Regions from separate parts of the Nesterenkonia xinjiangensis genome, predicted to be linked through region 3. Evidence: riboswitches for the same ligand, from Rfam matches in the RefSeq annotation. Region 3 holds a riboswitch; each other region holds the start of a gene.
What was found. A riboswitch is a leader RNA that binds a small molecule or an ion and turns the genes downstream of it on or off. The one in region 3 is predicted to bind S-adenosylmethionine.
Positions count from the first base shown of each region.

Region 1: it holds a riboswitch for S-adenosylmethionine, as region 3 does, so the genes downstream of both, HNR09_RS11595 (nitrite/sulfite reductase) here and HNR09_RS09200 (ABC transporter ATP-binding protein) in region 3, are expected to answer to the same signal.
Region 2: it holds a riboswitch for S-adenosylmethionine, as region 3 does, so the genes downstream of both, HNR09_RS10700 (methylenetetrahydrofolate reductase) here and HNR09_RS09200 (ABC transporter ATP-binding protein) in region 3, are expected to answer to the same signal.

Region 1 is NZ_JACCFY010000001.1:2,566,338-2,571,979, reverse strand. Features, by position in the region: gene HNR09_RS11600 (phosphoadenylyl-sulfate reductase) at 1-653, opposite strand, end outside; gene HNR09_RS11595 (nitrite/sulfite reductase) at 650-2,371, opposite strand; SAM riboswitch class I at 2,375-2,461, opposite strand; gene HNR09_RS11590 (ABC transporter substrate-binding protein) at 2,680-3,594, opposite strand; gene HNR09_RS11585 (ABC transporter permease) at 3,662-4,324, opposite strand; gene HNR09_RS11580 (ABC transporter permease) at 4,321-4,974, opposite strand; gene HNR09_RS11575 (ABC transporter ATP-binding protein) at 4,974-5,642, opposite strand, start outside.
Region 2 is NZ_JACCFY010000001.1:2,354,485-2,360,126, forward strand. Features, by position in the region: gene metE (5-methyltetrahydropteroyltriglutamate--homocysteine S-methyltransferase) at 1-1,773, opposite strand, end outside; gene HNR09_RS10700 (methylenetetrahydrofolate reductase) at 1,959-2,963, opposite strand; SAM riboswitch class IV at 3,025-3,164, opposite strand; gene HNR09_RS10705 (thermonuclease family protein) at 3,384-4,025, shown strand; gene HNR09_RS10710 (LytR C-terminal domain-containing protein) at 4,061-4,591, shown strand; gene HNR09_RS10715 (hypothetical protein) at 4,698-5,066, opposite strand; gene HNR09_RS10720 (Rv1352/Rv1906c domain-containing protein) at 5,273-5,642, opposite strand, start outside.
Region 3 is NZ_JACCFY010000001.1:2,017,939-2,023,580, reverse strand. Features, by position in the region: gene HNR09_RS09225 (MetQ/NlpA family ABC transporter substrate-binding protein) at 1-235, opposite strand, end outside; gene HNR09_RS09220 (MetQ/NlpA family ABC transporter substrate-binding protein) at 232-1,188, opposite strand; gene HNR09_RS09215 (methionine ABC transporter permease) at 1,249-1,911, opposite strand; gene HNR09_RS09210 (methionine ABC transporter ATP-binding protein) at 1,911-2,855, opposite strand; SAM riboswitch class I at 2,863-2,977, opposite strand; SAM riboswitch class I at 3,179-3,295, shown strand; gene HNR09_RS09205 (flavin reductase family protein) at 3,306-3,911, shown strand; SAM riboswitch class I at 4,023-4,142, shown strand; gene HNR09_RS09200 (ABC transporter ATP-binding protein) at 4,153-5,025, shown strand; gene HNR09_RS09195 (aliphatic sulfonate ABC transporter substrate-binding protein) at 5,172-5,642, shown strand, end outside.

The DNA of each region.
Region 1 (5,642 bases), 550 kb from region 3:
CCCGCGGCGACCGGGCGGGTGCAGGGACGGCAGCCGATGGAGGGGTAGCCGTTCTGCAGCAGCAGGTTCACCGGGAGGTCGTGACGGTTCGAGTGGTCGACGAGGTCGTCGAAGGTCCAGGCGGCGACCGGATTGACCTTGATCAGCCCGTGCAGCTCGTCGAAGGTGATCAGCGGGGTGTCCACGCGGGTGGGCGCCTCGTCACGGCGCACTCCGGTGAACCAGAGCCTGTACCCGCTCAGCGCCTCCCCGAGGGGCTCCATCTTCCGCATCCGGCAGCAGGCAGCGGGGTCCCGGCTGAACAGGTCCTTGCCGTGCTCGACGTCCTGCTCCGCCACGGTCAGCCGCGGAGTCACGTCGACGACGTTGACGTCCAGCCGGCGGGCGACCTCGTCACGGGCGGCGATGGTCTCACTGAAGTGGTAGCCGGTCTCGAGGAACAGCACATCCACCCCGGGCAGCTGCTCGGCGACCAGCGCCGGCAGCACCGCGTCGGCCATGGAGCAGGCGACGGCGACGTCGGCGGTCGCGACGTTCCGAGCCACCCAGCCGATGATCTGCTCGGCAGGGGCGTTCCAGCCGAGCTCCTCGGCGCCGGCGGCGGCCAGCGCCCGCAGCTGCTGGCCGGTCTGGGGGTCAGTCGTGGCCGTCATACCGGCTCGACCTCCTTCTGCAGCTCGGACTCGTCCACGCGGTGGCTCCATCGGGCGAAGGTCTCGCCCGTCTGGCGTCCTGCGAGATAGCGGCGCACCAGCAGCTCCACATAGTCGACAAGCTCCTCGGCGGTGACCTTCAGTCCGCGCACGGTGCGCCCCAGGCCAGCCTCGTCACGGTCCACGAAGGTGAGGCCTCCGCCGAGATGGACCTGGAACCCCGGGCTCGTGCCGCCGTCGCCGTCGGGCAGCAGCTGGCCCTTGAGCCCGATGTCTGCGGTCTGGATGCGGGCGCAGGAGTTGGGGCAGCCGTTGATGTGCAGGGTCAGCCGCACCGGCATCTGGTCGGCGACGTCGGCCAGGCGCTCCTCCAGGGCGTCGATGGTCCGAGCCGCGGTGGTCTTGGTCTCCACGATGGCCAGCTTGCAGAACTCGATGCCGGTGCAGGCGATGGTGGAGCGGCGGAAGACGCTCGGCCGGGGGTCCAGCCCCAGGTCAGCCAGCGCGGCGGAGGCGGCCTCGACCTCCTCCTCCGGGATGTCGAGGACCACCAGCTTCTGATGGGGGGTGGTGCGCAGCCGGTGGGAGCCGTGCTTCTCGAGCAGATCGGCCAGCTGGACCAGCAGCGTGCCGGAGACCCGACCCACCGTGGGGGTGATCCCGATGTAGAACTTCCCGTCCTTCTGCCGGTGGACGCCCACGTGGTCTCCCGGGGTGTCCGGGGCGGCGGGCGCCGGGCCGTCGGTGAGACGCCGGCCGAGGTACTCGTCCTCGATGATCCGACGGAACTTCTCAGGACCCCATTCGGCCAGCAGGAACTTCAGCCGGGCCTTGTTCCGCAGCCGACGGAAACCGTAGTCGCGGAAGGTCTGGGTGACGGCGTGCCAGACCTCGGCGGCCTCCTCCTGCCGGACGAAGACCCCCAGCCGCTCGGCCAGCCGGGCATTGGTGGAGAGTCCGCCCCCGACCCACAGGTCGTAGCCGGGGCCGTGGTCGGGGTGCACGACGCCGACCAGCGCGAAGTCGTTGATCTCATGGACGACGTCCTGGGAGGGGTGGCCGGTGATGGCCGACTTGTACTTGCGCGGCAGGTTCGCCAGCTCCGGGTCTCCGATGTAGAGCTGTGCGATCTCCTGGATGACCGGGGTGGGATCGATGATCTCGTCGGCGGCGATGCCGGCCACAGGGGAACCGAGGATCACCCGCGGGGTGTCCCCGCAGGCCTCGGTGGTGCCCAGGCCGACGGATTCGAGACGGCGCCAGATCTCCGGGACGTCCTCCACCCCGACCCAGTGCAGCTGGATGTTCTGCCGGTCGGTGACGTCGGCGGTGTCCCGGGCGAACTCCCGGGAGATCTCCCCGATGACTCGCAGCTGCTCGGTGCTCAGCGCGCCGCCGTCTATGCGCACCCGGAGCATGAAGTACTTGTCATCCACTTCTTCGGGCGGCAGCGAGTTGTGCGCGCCTGCCGGCACTCCCGGGCGACGCTGGGTGTAGAGACCCCACCAGCGGAAGCGGCCGCGCAGGTCGTCCTGGTCGATGGAGTCGAAGCCCTGCTTCGAGTAGATCGTCTCGATGCGCTCGCGGACGTTCAATCCGTTGTCGGCCTGTTTGAACTCTTCGTTGTGGTTCAGCGGCTCGGTGCCATCGATCTTCCACTGTCCGTTCGGGCGCTTCTGCGGCCGGCGAGTGGACACGGCAGACACATCGGTGCTCATGCTCCTCCATCGGTTCTGGCGTGAGCACCCGGCTCTCCCGGGTTGCTGCGGCGTCGTGGAGCCAGATCTCTCGGCCGCTCTGGATGGTCGGTGGTGAGCACCACGCTACTGCACGTCAGGGCACAGGAGAAGATAAGACGTCATATGCCGTCATCTATGTTCATGTGTTCATTCAGGATTGCGCGGTGGTCGCGACGGAGCCGCGGACGCGCTGCCGATCCCGTCGAGTGGGGGATTCGCTACCGCTTTCAGGCGACATCGGCGCCATAGCGGCACTGGATCCCCCACTCGATGAGAGGCGGAGGTGCTCAGGCGTCGTCGAGCCCCTGCTCCTCGAGCCACTGGGTGGCGACGTCCGCGGCCGCGGCCTGGTCATCGACGCTGACGGCGTTGAGTCCGTTGAGCTCCTCCTGGGTCAGCTCCGCGTTGACCTCCTCGATCAGCGCCGCCGCCTCCTCATCCACGGCCTCCGAGACCAGGGGGACGATGTTCTGGGGAAGCACCAGATCCTCCGGGTCCTCCAGCATGACCAGGTCATTGGCCTCGATGGCGGGATCGGCGCTGTAGATGTCGGCCACCTGCACGTCCCCGTCCAGCAGCGCCTGCACGGTCAACGGCCCGCCGGAGTCCTCCACCGGCACCAGGGTGACCTCCACCCCGTAGACCTCCTGGAGGCCGTCCGGCCCGTAGGGACGGGTCTCGAACTCGGAGTTCGCCGCGATCCGCAGCTCCTCCTCGACCCCGGCCAGATCCCCCACGCTGCTGAGCCCGTTCTCCTGGGCGAAATCCTCGGTGACCACGAAGCTGTCCTGATCGGTGGCCTCGGCAGGCGCCAGCGCGGTGATCCCCTCCGGCAGGCCCTCCTCGAGACCGCTCAGGATGCTCTCCAGGTCCGCGGCCTCCGACTCCGGATCCACATACTGCAGCAGGTTCCCGGCGTACTCGGGGAAGACGTCGATGTCCCCGGCCTCCAGCTCCGGCATGTAGACCTCCCGCTGGCCGATGTCGAACTGCCGGTCCACCTCGTGGCCGGCCGCCTCCAGGCGCTGGGCGTACAGCTCCGCGATGATCGTGTTCGAGTAGTACTGCTGGGAGCCGACGACGATCGGGCCCCCTTCTCCCCCGCCGTCGTCGCCACCCCCGCCCTCCGCCAGCGGATCATCCGCTGCACAGGCGGTCAGACCGAGAGCGGCCACGCCGCCCAGGGAGAGGGCGAGACGCATACGAACGGCCCGGGGGCCGGAAGATTCACTGATGGGGCAGGGCACGGGGACCATCCTCTCCTGAGGCTCAGACGATCCCGGGGATCCTCCTGAGCGTCCGCTGGGCGATGACGAACATGGCGTCGACCAGGACCGCCACGGCGATGACCATGAGCGACGCTCCCAGCATCATGGCATAGTCATGGTTGCGCAGGCCCAGGAACAGCGGCCGCCCCAAGCCCCCGGCACCCACGTAGGCGGCCAGCGTGGCTGTGGCGATGACCTGGAGCGTCGCCAGGCGAATGCCGCCGAGGATCATCCTCAGCCCCAGCGGCACCTCGACCGTGGTCAGCACCTGCCAGGGACTCAGCCCCTGTGCGCGGGCCGCGTCGACCACCCGCCGATCCACTGCTTCCACGCCGGAGTATGCCCCTGCGATGATCGAGGGCACCGCGAGCACCACGAAGGCGATCATCGGGGCTGTGAGTCCGATGCCCACCGCCAGTGCGGCCAGCGTGATCAGCCCCAGAGTGGGCAGCGCGCGTGCGGCTCCGGTGGAGAGCACCGCCACGGCACGCCCCCGGCCCGTATGGCCGATGATCAGGCCCGCCGGCAGAGCCACCAGCACCGAGAGTCCGACCGCGATCAGGGTGTACCAGAGGTGTTCGGCCGTGCGCGCCCCGAGCCCGCCGGGACCGGTCCAGGCTTCGGCGCTGAGCACCCAGTGGAGCGCTTCGACGAGCTGGTTCATGCCGCACCTGCCCGGATCCGGGGGCGCTGCCAGGGCATGATCCACCGACCCAGCGCCACCAGCAGCAGGTCCACGACGACGGCGAGCAGCACCGTCATCACGATGCCCGCCACGATCGAGGGCACGATGCCGCGCTGAAACCCGTCGGTGAACAACGATCCGAGGCTGGTCACCCCCAGCACCGCGGACACGCTGACCATGCTGATGGTGCTCACCGACACCACCCGGAGCCCGGCGAGCAGCGCCGGCCCGGCCAGCGGAAGCTCCACGGTGAGGAACCCGCCCCACCGGGAGTGGCCCACCGCCGTGGCGGCCAGCCGGACGTCCTCGGAGACGGCGGCGAAGGCGTCCGCGGAGGAACGGGCCATCAGGGCCAGGCCGAAGAGGGTGAGGGCGACGATGACGTTCAGGCTGTCACGGACGCCGGTACCGATCAGGATCGGCAGGACGATGAACAGTGGCAGGGACGGGATCGCGTAGAGCAGCCCCACCGAGCCGAGAAGCGGCTCACGGAGCCGCCCGAGCCGATCGGCGAGTCGCCCCACCGGCAGGGAGATCAGGAACGCGGCCGCCACGGCAGGAAGACTGAGCAGGAGGTGGTCCGCGGTCAGGCCGAGGATGCGTGGCAGGTTCGCCAGGATCCACTCCATCAGTGCTCTCCGGGCAGATGACCCAGGCTCTCGGCGCCAGCGGCTCCGTCGATCAGTCCCACCGGCCGCCCGACTCCGTCGGTGACGGTCCACCCGCCGTCGGCGCGGGGTGAGGCATGGAGGCGACGCCGGCCTTCCTCCAGACCCAGGAAGCGCGAGACGAAGGCGTCGGCCGGGTCCTCCACGAGCTCGCGGGGAGAACCGACCTGCGCCACTTCTCCCCCGGCGCGCAGCACCACGATCTGGTCGCCCAGGGTGAGCGCCTCGTCGATGTCATGGGTGACGAAGATGGTCGTCTTGCGCAGGTCCTCCTGCAGCCGCTTCAGCTGCACCTGAAGCTCCACACGCACCAGAGGATCCACCGCGCCGAAGGGCTCGTCCATCAGCAGGATGTTCGGGTCATCGGCCAGCGCACGCGCCACACCGACCCTCTGCTGCTGCCCCCCGGAGAGCTGGCCCGGGAAACGCTGCGCCAGCTCGGCAGACAGATCCACCAGCTCCATGAGGTCCCTGGCGCGCCCATGCGCCTCCGCGCGGGAGACCCCGTTGAGCCGGGGCACGGTGGCGATGTTGTCCAGCACCCGACGGTGCGGCATCAGCCCGGAATGCTGCATGACGTATCCGATGCTGCGCCGCAGCTGCACCGGTGGGCGGGCGGCGATGTCCTG
Region 2 (5,642 bases), 340 kb from region 3:
GCCGGTGAGCATCCCCTTGACGGGCTTCTTCGTCAGCGAGGCCGCATACCGGATCCAGTCCACCGTGATCGGCGCCGGACGGTGCACGTCGCCGAAGAGGATCGGGGGACGCAGGCACCGGGAGCCATAGGACTGCACCCAGCCGTGGGCGGTGGTGATGAACCCCTCCAGGTTCTCCGCGAAGTACTGGACCATGTCGTTGCGCTCGGCCTCGCCGTGGACCAGCACGTCCAGCCCGAGGTCCTCCTGCCGGCGGACGCAGTCGGCGATCTGCTCGCGGATGGCCTCCTCGTAGCCCTGCTGGTCCAGCGAGCCGCGGCGGTGCGCGGCACGGATCCGCCGGATCTCGCCGGTCTGCGGAAAGGACCCGATGGTGGTGGTCGGCAGCGGCGGCAGGCCCAGTCCGGTCTCCTGGGCGGCCCGCCGATGCTCCGCCTCGGCGCGACGCCGGTCCTGAGGCTCCACAGCGGTCAGTCGGCTGCGGACGGACTCCACGTGCACCTGCGGGTGCTGCTCCCGCAGACGGCGCCGAGCGGCGTCGTCGGCGCGCAGGCCCTCCAACGCGTCGGCGCCTCCGGTGAGGTGACCTGCCAGGGCCAGCACCTCGCCGACCTTCTGGTCCGCGAAGGCCAGCCAGCCGGCTACCTGCGGGTCCAGCTGGGTCTCTCGGGCGGCGTCGTGGGGCACGTGCTGCAGGGACGTGGAGCTGCTGACCGTGAGCGGACCCTGGTGACGTTCCCCCAGGGTGTCCAGCAGCGCGGCGGCGCGGGAGACATCCGTGCGCCAGACGTTGAGGCCACCGACGACGCCGGCCGCGAGGGTCGTGCCGGCCAGCGGCCGCAGCGCCTCTGCGGAGGGGAGTGCGCCGCGCTCCAGATCGATGCCGACAGCCTCCACGGCAGTTCCGCCCAGGGCGGCCAGGGCGTCGTCGCCTGCGGTGCCGTAGCTGACGGGCACGAACAGCGCGGGCCGCTCGGTCAGCCTCCCCAGCTGCTCGTAGGCACTGCTGATCCCGGCGATGACCTGCTCCCGGGGGATGTCCCAGCCGTCGGAGGACAGCACCGGCTCCTCCAGCTGGATCCAGGCGGCTCCGGCCTCGTGCAGGGCGCCCAGCAGGGCCGCGTAGGCGCCGACCAGCTCCTCGAGCCGGTCGAAGCGAGCGGCCTGGGAGGTCTCAGCGGCGGCGCCGACGGACTTGGCCAGCACCAGGAAGCTGACCGGGCCGAGCAGGGTGGGGCGGGGCAGGGGTGCCGCGCCCACAGTGCGCTCCGACTGCTCGGCGAGCGCGCGGAACGCCCGGAACCGGTCGGCGAGGGCCGTGGCCTGCGGAGCGAAGGCGACGTCGGCCTCGATCTCCGGGACGTAGTAGTGGTAGTTGGTGTCGAACCACTTGGTCAGCTCCAGCGGCTCCACCTCGGAGGTCCCGCGGGCCAGCGCCGAGATCAGCGTCAGACCCTCCGGGGCGTCAGGGGCGACGGCGGCGAATCCGGCGTCGCGGAACCGGCGGGGGACCAGACCCAGCAGGACCGAGGCGTCGAGGACCTGATCGATGACGGCGCCGTCGGCGGGGACCGCGGAGTCCTCCTCCAGGCCCAGACCCACCAGATGGTCCAGGGTGCGGCGGCGGTGGGAGCTGATCGCCTCGATCAGTGCGGCGACGTCCCCGCCGCCCCAGTGGGCCTCCAAGGCCTTCTTGATCTCACGGTCGGGACCGATGCGCGGATAGCCGAGCACGGTGGGGGGCAGTGCGTGGGTGGGCGGTGCGGTGGTCATGGTGACTCCTTGTCGATGTGTCAGGGCAGGTCGTGCCTGGGCGGGATGTGAGGAGGGGATGTCAGGACGGACGCCCGACGGGGTGGCTGGGCAGCGCTGCGCGTACTGGGGAGAGCGTGGCCCCGGCGTCGCGGAGCCGGCGTGCGGCCGGGTCTTCTCCGGCCGGAGGTGCTGCGGGGCCTCGGTCAGCCGGCGTCGAAGATGTTGCGCTGTCGGCGGGCGGCGTCGCGGATCCTGAGATGGTCCAGGATCGCCAGCGCCGGGGGGTGCTGGTTGAAGGTGAACAGGTGCAGCCCGGGGCAGCCGAGCTCCAGCACCGTGTCGATCAGGTTCAGCGTGGCGGCGACCCCGCGACGGCGCCGTTCGGCCGCGTCGTCGACGTCCAGGTAGTCCACCAGGTGCCGGGGCACCGGGACCCCGGTGATCTCCTCCAGTCGGCGCAGACGCCTGGGGCTGGTCAGCGGGGCGATGCCGGCGACGATCGGCAGGTGGATGCCCTGGGATCGGGCTGAGTCCACCAGCTGCGCGTAGTCCTCCGGATCGTAGAAGACCTGGGTGACGGCGTAGTCTGCGCCGGCCTCCTGCTTCTCCCAGAGGGCGTGGAGGTCGGCGGCATGATCCCGATCCGTGCCGGAGGGCGGATACGCGGCCACTGAGACCGAGACCGGCCGAGCTCCGGGCCCCTCAGGCGGGGACAGCCGCTCCTGCTCGACCTCGCGGACCAGCTCGACGACCTCCGCGGCACGGTTCAGGCCTCCGGGCTGGTGGATCCACTCCTTGCCGCCGTCGGGCGGGTCGCCGCGCAGCGCGAGGATGTCCCGGACTCCCAGGTCCAGCAGCTCGGTGATGGAGCCGCGGAGCTGGGAGGAGGTGCTGCCTGCGCAGATCAGATGCGCCATCACCGGTGAGGGCGTGGTGCGCAGCAGGTGGCGGATGACCTCCACGTTCGCGCCCTCGGGCTGGTTGTGCCCGTGGGTGACGGAGAAGTAGTCCGGGGCGGCCTCGGCCATCAGCTCGATGCTGCGCCAGGGATCCCGACCCGCGGTGGCGGGGCGTGGCGGGAAGACCTCGAAGGAGATCAGCGACCTCCGCCGAGTGCGCTGGACCAGGACGGATGTGGTGTGGGACGGGTCCGACGTCGCAGGCGGCGTCAGACGGACGGCGCCCGGAGAGGGCGTCGAGACAGGCATGGAGAGTCCTCCGTGTTGGCGTTCATCATCGTTCATGAGGCGCCACAGGGAGGCTTCCCCTGCGCCGTGCTTGCCGCTGAAGATAAAGCCATCTCAGTGAAGATGGCCGGTGCGGCCGGATCGTCATCTGGGGCACCCCGTCACGCGGGAAAGGGTTGCCGACCGGCCAAGCCAGAGCTGTTGTGACCGGTTCTCGTGATCCATCTGTGCCTGTGACGTTAGCACGGGGGCGCCGGGTCGGAAACCTGCGACGGGAACAATGACGATATATGAACATATTGAGCACTCGCGGATGAGGTGGCGACGCGGCAACCCCCGCGCGCAGGTGGAGCAGGGGCGGCGAGGCTCTGCTCGCCGCTGCTCAGGGCGATCTGCGGCCAGCCCTCCGTCGCGTCAGCGGCGCCGGATAAGGTGGAGCGCATGCCCGATCGGTATCTGAAGAATGCGATGCGCCGCAACGCACGCAAGACCGTGCGCCGGTCGCTGCGCACCGCTCCCCGCGGCGGGCGTCGGGGCGGAGGGAGTCAGGGCCTCCTGTGGTGGCTGCTGGCCGTGCTCGGGGTCATCCTCATCGGCGCCGTGATCAGCTGGCTCCAGGGGCTCGGTGCGGAGGAGCCGCAGGAGCGCCCGGAGGGTGCCGAGGCCGGCACCCTGGTGCGCGTGATCGACGGCGACACCCTCATCGTGGAGCTCGACGGCCAGGACGAGCGGATCCGGCTCCTCAACATCGACACACCTGAGTCCGTCCACCCCACGGAGCCGGTCGAGTGCTTGGGACCGGAGTCCTCCGCCCACATGGAGACCCTGGTGTCGCCGGGGGACGAGGTCTTCCTGGAGTACGACCAGGAGCGCACCGATCGCTACGATCGGATGCTGGCCGGAGTGTGGGCGGATGAGGTGCTGCTCAACGTGCAGATGGCACGAGCCGGCTATGGCGCGCCGGTGCACTATCCGCCCAATGATCGGTTCCTCGCCGCGGTCGAGCAGGCCTGGGAGCAGGCGGAGGCGGACGGCGTTGGGCTCTTCGCCGCGGACCTGGACTGCGAACCGGCGCTGCCCTGACGCGGGCAGATGCCCTCCCGAAATAGGATGGACCCATGAGCAGCTCCCCGGCGCCGGCGACCCGGCGGCAGAAGATCGCCGTCGCGACAGGCACCATCGGAGTCCTGGGTGCGATCACCGCTGGCAGCTGGCTGATGATCGACGGCACCATCGACGTGGACCTCATCGGCGGCGGTTCGATCCCGGCCGGCGAGGACTGCCCCACCGGCACATTGTCCCCGGTGGTGCCCGAGCGGGTGCCGGTGATCGTGCTCAACTCCACCAATGAGCCCGGACTCGCCGGCGACGTGGCCGAGGAGCTTGCCGACCGCGAGTTCCGAGTGGCCTCCGTGGACAACGACTACTTCGCGGACACCGGTTTCCAAGCCATCATCCGCGCCGGGGAACGGGGTCTGCGGCAGGCCTACACGCTGCAGCAGCACCTTCCGGGAGCGCTGGTCGACCTCGATGATCGTGACGGCTACAGCGTCGACCTCGTGCTGGGCTCGGAGTTCGCCGGACTGACGGACTCCGAGGAGATCGAGATGGAGCCCGGGCGTCTCGACTGCTCCGGCAGTCCCGGCTGAGCCGCGACCTCGACGACGTCCGCCGAGACGCCAGCGGGCCGCCCCGAGGTTCTCGGAGCGGCCCGCTGCGGCGGCGCTGGACGAGTTCCGCGCCGCAGGATGAGGCTCAGGCTTCGGTGTTCTTCCATCGCCGGGCACGGATGAAGGAGCGCACTCCGACGACGATGTAGACGATCAGCAGCACGAAGGTGACGGTGCTGACGATGACCGCGGCAGGCCGCTCGGCGTCGCCGGCGAACAGCGCGCCCAGCTGCATCACGTTCATCGAGGTGCCGATGGCGCCCAGCAACGCCACCACCAGGGCGATGTGGATGCCGATCTTCGCGTTCTTGAAGCCGATCAGGCCGCTGACCAGCAGTACCAGGCCCAGGAAGGCCGGGATCAGAGCGGTCACACTGGCGAAGGACGTGGCGGCGTAGGCGATGATGCCGAGCAGGATGAGGATCCCGCCCAGCCCGACGGTGATGCGGGGCATGAGGCTCCTTGGTGTGAGGTCGGGAGGACGTGCTGTCCTCCATCGAGGGCCGGCCGGAGCGCCCGAAGGGTCCCTCCGGGCGGAGGCTCGGCCGAACGTTCTTCTACACAGTGTAGTAGGCCCACGCTCCAGGAGAAGTCCTGATCAGTCCGGAATCTCCGGGGTGAGCGGGAGCCAGCAGGCGGGGGAGGCGGGATGCGGAGAGCTCAGCCGACCTTGGTCCAGGTTCCGCAGGTCTCGGTGTTGAAGATCAGATGCTCGCGCGCGTCAAGGGTGATCTGCAGCGGCTCACCGAACTCCGGATCCTCCTGGGGTACGACGTCGGACTCCGTCGGTTCCACGCCGCTTCGGATGTCTCCGTAGATGTCCCACCAGCAGAACGACGTCTCCAGGTCCCAGGTCAGCTCGTAGTCGCCGGGCTCGATGTGCCCGCCGACCACGTACATGCCGGTGCCGAACTCGGTGGCCGCAGAATCTGGGTAGGTCTCCTCCAGCGGGAGCCAGTCGCCGCAGTCGACGGAGTCGAAGACGGTGCCATCCTCGAGGACCGCGATGCCGCGCTCCTTGGCGCCGGTG
Region 3 (5,642 bases):
TGGTCTCCAGCTCCCAGCCGTCCTCGGCCAGCAGCTCCTTGGCGATCTCGGTGGGCTCCTGGAAGGGCGCCGACTCGGTGACGATGATGCTGATGGTCCGGTCCTCCTCGCCGCCGTCGGCCAGTCCGCAGGAGGTGAGGCTCCCGACGGCGGCCAGCACGGCGATGCCCAGTGCACCGTACCGGGCCCGCCGTCGGGAGGGAGCGGGGGTCCGGGAGGTCGGGTCGTGGCTCATGCGGCGAAGTCCTCCCAGACGGCGTCGACGGAGTCGACGGTGAAGTCATCGGTGAAGTCCAGGGAGCCCTCGAGGTACTCGTCGAACCACTGCTGGACCTCCGCGGACTGGAAGGCCTCCTGCAGGGCGGCGGCCTTCTCCGTGTCCTGGAAGCCGGGCGCCCCGGCGACCACACAGGTGAAGGGGATGCGGACGTCCTCGTCCTGCTCCAGGATCAGCGCGGTCTCGTCGACGTCGTGACCAGCCTCGGCCACCAGCCGGGCGAAGGCGAAGCCGGCGTCGACGTCGGGCAGGGTCTGGGAGGTGGACTGCTGGTCCACCTCGATGAACTCGAAGTCCTTCGGGTTGGCCGTGATGTCCCGCTGGGAGAGTTCGGTGACGTCCTTGGACTCGTCGATCTCGATGGCGCCGGCGTCGGCGAGCAGCTTGATCCCGCGGCCGTTGTTGGCGGTGTCCACAGCCAGCGCGACCTGGGCGCCCTCGGGCAGATCCTCGATGCTGTCATGCTGCAGCGAGAAGATGCCGCTGGGCGCGTAGTAGACGGAGAAGGCCGGCTCGACGTCGGTGCCGTTGTCCTCGTTGAACTGGCGCAGATAGGCCAGGTGCTGGAAGAAGTTGGCGTCGAACTCACCCTGGGCCACGACCTGGTTGGGCTGGATGATGTCGGTGACGTAGGTGGTCTCCAGGGTCCAGCCGTCCTCGGCGAGGATGTCCTTCACGATCTCGGTGGGGTCCTGGAAGGGTGCCGACTCGGTGACGATCATGCTGATCGTCCGGTCATCCTCTCCGACGGCCTCGGCGAGTCCGCAGGAGGTCAGGGCGAAGGTCCCGACGGCGGCGAGGCCGCTGAGCAGCAGGCTGCGGCGGGCGAGGCCGGAGGAGGCCAGGGAGCCGGAGCTGGTGATCGATCCGGACACTCCGGGAGATCCGAAGGTCGTCAGTGTGCTGGGCATCGTGGAGTCTTTCATCTCAGAGGTGCAGGTGTTCTGCGGAGGAATGGGGTGGGGGCGCCGTCAGGCGCGCTTGTCGGTCAGCCGCGCGACGCGGGTGCCGCTGAACTGGACGAAGGTGACCAGGGCGATCATCAGCACGATGGCGACCATCATCACGGCGGTCTCGTAGCGGTAGTAGCCGTAGCGGATGGCGAAGTCGCCGATGCCTCCGCCGCCGACCAGCCCGACCATGGCCGAGTAGGAGATGAAGCTGACGGTGGTGATGGTGATCGAGCCGATGATCGCCGGCTTGGCGTCGACCAGCAGCACGTTGCGGATGATCTGGCCGCGCGTGGCTCCCATGGCACGGGAGGCCTCCACGGCCCCGGAGCCGAGCTGAGTGATGTTCTGCTCCACCAGCCGGGCGAAGTACGGGATGGCGTTGATGGTCAGCGGGACGATCGCCGCCGCGGTGCCCACGGTGGTGCCCACGATCAGCCGCGTGAAGGGGATGATCGCGATCAGCAGGATCAGGAACGGGAAGGACCGGACCATGTTGACGATTCCGCTGACCACTGCGTGGGTGCGCGGCGTCGGGGCGATGCCGCCGGGGGCGTGGAGAAAGAGCCAGATCCCCAGCGGGGTGCCGAAGAGCACCGCCAGCGGGATGGCCACGCCGATCATGACGAAGGTCTCGAGCATGGCCTGGACCAGCTCGGGCTGGAGCTCGATGAGGCGTTCCATCAGCGGGGACCCCCTTCGGACGAGGCTGTCGCGGCGACCAGCCCGGAGGCGGTCCTGGGTTCCCGCCCGGACGCCGGCGGATCAGCGCCAGGTCCCTGGTCGGCGCCTTGATCGGCGCCCGGGTCAGCGCCCTGGTCAGCGGCAGACGGCTCGGAGCCGGCGCGCACGCCGCCGCCCCGACGGTCCACGGAGATGCCGTCGCTGACCAGGTAGCGACCGATGGAGGTCCGCGGGGCGAAGCCCTCACGCCGCAGCTCGGCGGCGTGGAACTGCTCGACCACTCGGCCGGACTCCATGACGGCGACGTGGTCGGCCAGGGCCTTGATGACCTCCATCTCATGGGTCACGATGACCACGGTGATGCCCAGCTCGCGGTTCACATCGGCGAGGTACTGCAGCACGGTGGCCGTGGTGAAGGGGTCCAGGGCCGAGGTGGGCTCGTCGCAGAGCAGCACCTCCGGGCGGGTGGCCAGCGCGCGGGCGATGGCCACGCGCTGCTTCTGCCCGCCGGAGAGCTGTGCGGGGTAGACCTTCGCCTTCTCGGTGATGTCGACGATCTCCAGCGCCTCCGCGGCGCGCTCACGACGCACCCTGCGGTCCCTCTCCCCCGCGAACTTCAGGGAGAGCTCCACGTTCTGCGCAACGGTCAGGTTGTTCACGAGGTTGAAGCCCTGGAAGATCATGCCGATCTGGTGGCGAGCGCGGCGCAGCGCCTCGCCTCCGAGCCCGGTGAGCTCCGTGCCGCCCACGCGCACCTCCCCGGAGGTGGGGCGCTCGAGCAGGTTGATGTTGCGCAGCAGGGTGGACTTGCCGGCCCCGGAGAATCCGATGATGCCCTGGATGCTTCCGCGGGGGATCTCCAGGCTGACGTCGTCGACGGCATGGATGGGGTCCTTGCCCCGTGCGGCGGGGAAGGTCGTGGACACATGGCGCAGTGAGATCATCGGGCATTCTCCATCGTCTCTGGCGTTAGCACCGTTCCCCGGTCCGCGCCGTGATGGCGTGGCTGCTCGGGAGGTTGCTGCGACGTCGTCGAGCCAGATCTCTCAGTCGCTCTGGATGGTGTGGCGAGCACCAGACTACGCGCTGTCGATGAACACTCGTCAAATCTCATCGATAAGTTCATGTCACGAGGCGTAAGAATGTACGGACATCTGCGAGGTCGCCGGATGGGCGACAGCACGGTCACCAGGCCTGATGTCTCCATGTGTCACTCCCCGAACATCCCTTTGATCGTGCTGCGCTGCGCGCGTACCCTGGAGCGACGAAACCATCCCGAGCGGCCGAGAGATCTGGCTCGACGACGCCGCAGCAACCTTCGGACGTGCTCCGCCTCTCTCGGCGGACGCCTCAGAAAAGGTGCTACCGCCAGGGCCGATGGGAGTTGATCAGCCATGAGCACAGCACTGGCCACCGACGAGAGCCGCCCGATCCCCGTGGAGGCCGCCGTGCACCACACCACCGCCGACGCCGTAGCCCGCCGCGTGCCCACCAGCCTGGTCGGCATCGATCCGCTGGAGCTTCGTGAGGCCTTCGGCCATTTCCCCCAGGGGGTGGTCGTGGTGGCCGCCGAGGTGGACGGACGCCCTGAGGGCCTCGTCGCCTCCACGTTCACCGTCGGGGTGTCCTTGGAGCCGCCGCTGGTGACCGTGGCGGTGCAGCACAGCTCGACCACCTGGCCGAAGCTGGCCGGTGCCGGCGCCGAGCTGGGGATCTCCCTCGTCGGCCACGGGCAGTCCGCCCTGTGTCGGAAGATCGCCTCCAAGGACCGGGAGAACCGCTTCGCCGGCCTCCGCGTGACCACCGGCGAGGGCGGTGCGGTCACCCTCGACGGCGCCCCGGTCACCTTCACCACCCGCATCCACGATCAGGTCCGCGCGGGTGATCACGACATCATCGTGCTCGAGCTGCTGGACCTCGCCGTAGAGGACCAGTCGCAGGCACTGGTGTTCCATCAGAGCGAGTTCAAGGCCCTCGGTCCGCTCGACGCCGACGCCTGAACCGCGGGCCGCGCCTCTGCGGCTCCCCTCCTCCGGCGACGTCTCAGTGATGTCTCATACTGTGACATCGCCGTTGCCCAGGCGGCGCGGTTGTGCGTAGGGTTGAAACTGCCACCATCCCGAGCGGCTGAGAGATCTGGCTCGACGACGCCGCAGCAACCTTCGGATGTGCCGATCGGCCGTTTGTGCCCGGCGCATCAGAAAAGGTGCTACCGCCAGGATCGATGGGAGAGATATTCCTATGGGTTCCTCTGCACCCACACTCGCAGCACGCGAGTCTGACCTGCACACCTCGGCACACTCCGGCGGCACCGCCGTGCTGGACCGCCCCGCCGCCGCGCCCACCCACTCGCTGGACGTGCAGCTGCGTGGAGTGGGACGCAGCTTCGACGGCCGCACCGTGCTGCGCGACGTCGACCTGCACATCTCCCCCGGTGAGGTGGTCGCCATCCTGGGCGCCTCCGGCTGCGGGAAGTCCACCCTGCTGCGCGCCGTGGGCGGTCTCGACGCCGGCTTCTCCGGCGAGGTCGTCATCGACGGCGCCGGGGTGCACACCTATGACGAGCGGACCGCCGTCGGCTTCCAGGAGCCGCGCCTGCTGCCGTGGCGCTCGGTGCATCGCAACGTCTCACTGGGTCTGCCCCGCACGGTGTCCAAGGCGGAGGGCCGGGCCCGGGTGGACGAGCTGCTCGAGCTCGTCGGCCTGGCCGACCGTGCCCAGCTGCGCCCCCGGGAGATCTCCGGAGGGATGGCCCAGCGCGCCTCGTTGGCCCGGGCGCTGGCCCGCCGCCCCGGAGTGCTGCTGCTGGACGAGCCCTTCGGCGCCCTGGACGCGCTGACGCGCCTGAAGATGCAGGACCTGCTGCTCGACGTCCACGCCCAGACCGGCACCACGGTGCTGCTGGTGACCCACGACGTCGACGAGGCTCTGCAGCTCGCCGACCGCATCCTGCTGCTGGGCCCGGACCCCTCCGACGCCGCCCGCGAGGGGGCCACCGTCTCGCGGCTGCTCACCGTTCCGGGCAGCCGCCCGCGAGATCGCGCCTCCGCCGAGCTGGCCGCCCTGCGCGGCGAGCTGCTCACCGGCCTCGGCGTCGACGCCCACGCCCACTGACCTCTGCCCCGAGCTCCGGGAGCCTCCGGAGATGACCCACGCTCGGCCGCACCAGTCCGGCCCCAGCCGGGTGGACCCTGCCGGGTCTGCCAGCCGGGATGCGGACGGAGCGGCACCCGACACCGCACGAAAGGCCGCTTCATCACATGCCCAGTCTGACCAGCACCTCCCCCAGCCCTGCCCGCGCCACCATCGGCCGCACCTCCCGCGCTGCGGTCGCCGGCCTCGCCGTCACCCTGATGGCGGCCGGCTGCGTGGAGGGCGAGGGCTCCGGCGACGCCGCTGACGGCGAACTGGCGACCCTCAGCATCGACTTCGCCACCTACAACCCGCTCAGCCTGGTGATGATGGAGCACGGCTGGCTCGAGGAAGAGCTGGCCGATGCCGGCACCGAGGTCGAGTGGATCCAGTCCCACGGCTCCAACGACGCCAACGAGAAGCTGCGCGCCCAGGCCATCGACATCGGATCCACCGCCGGCTCTGCGGCGCTGCTGGCCCGGGCCAACGGCACCGAGATCCACACGATCCTCGTCGAGAACCAGCCCGAGTGGGCCGCGCTGGTCACCTCGCCGGACTCCGGGATCTCCTCGGTCGAGGATCTGGACGGCGCCTCCGTG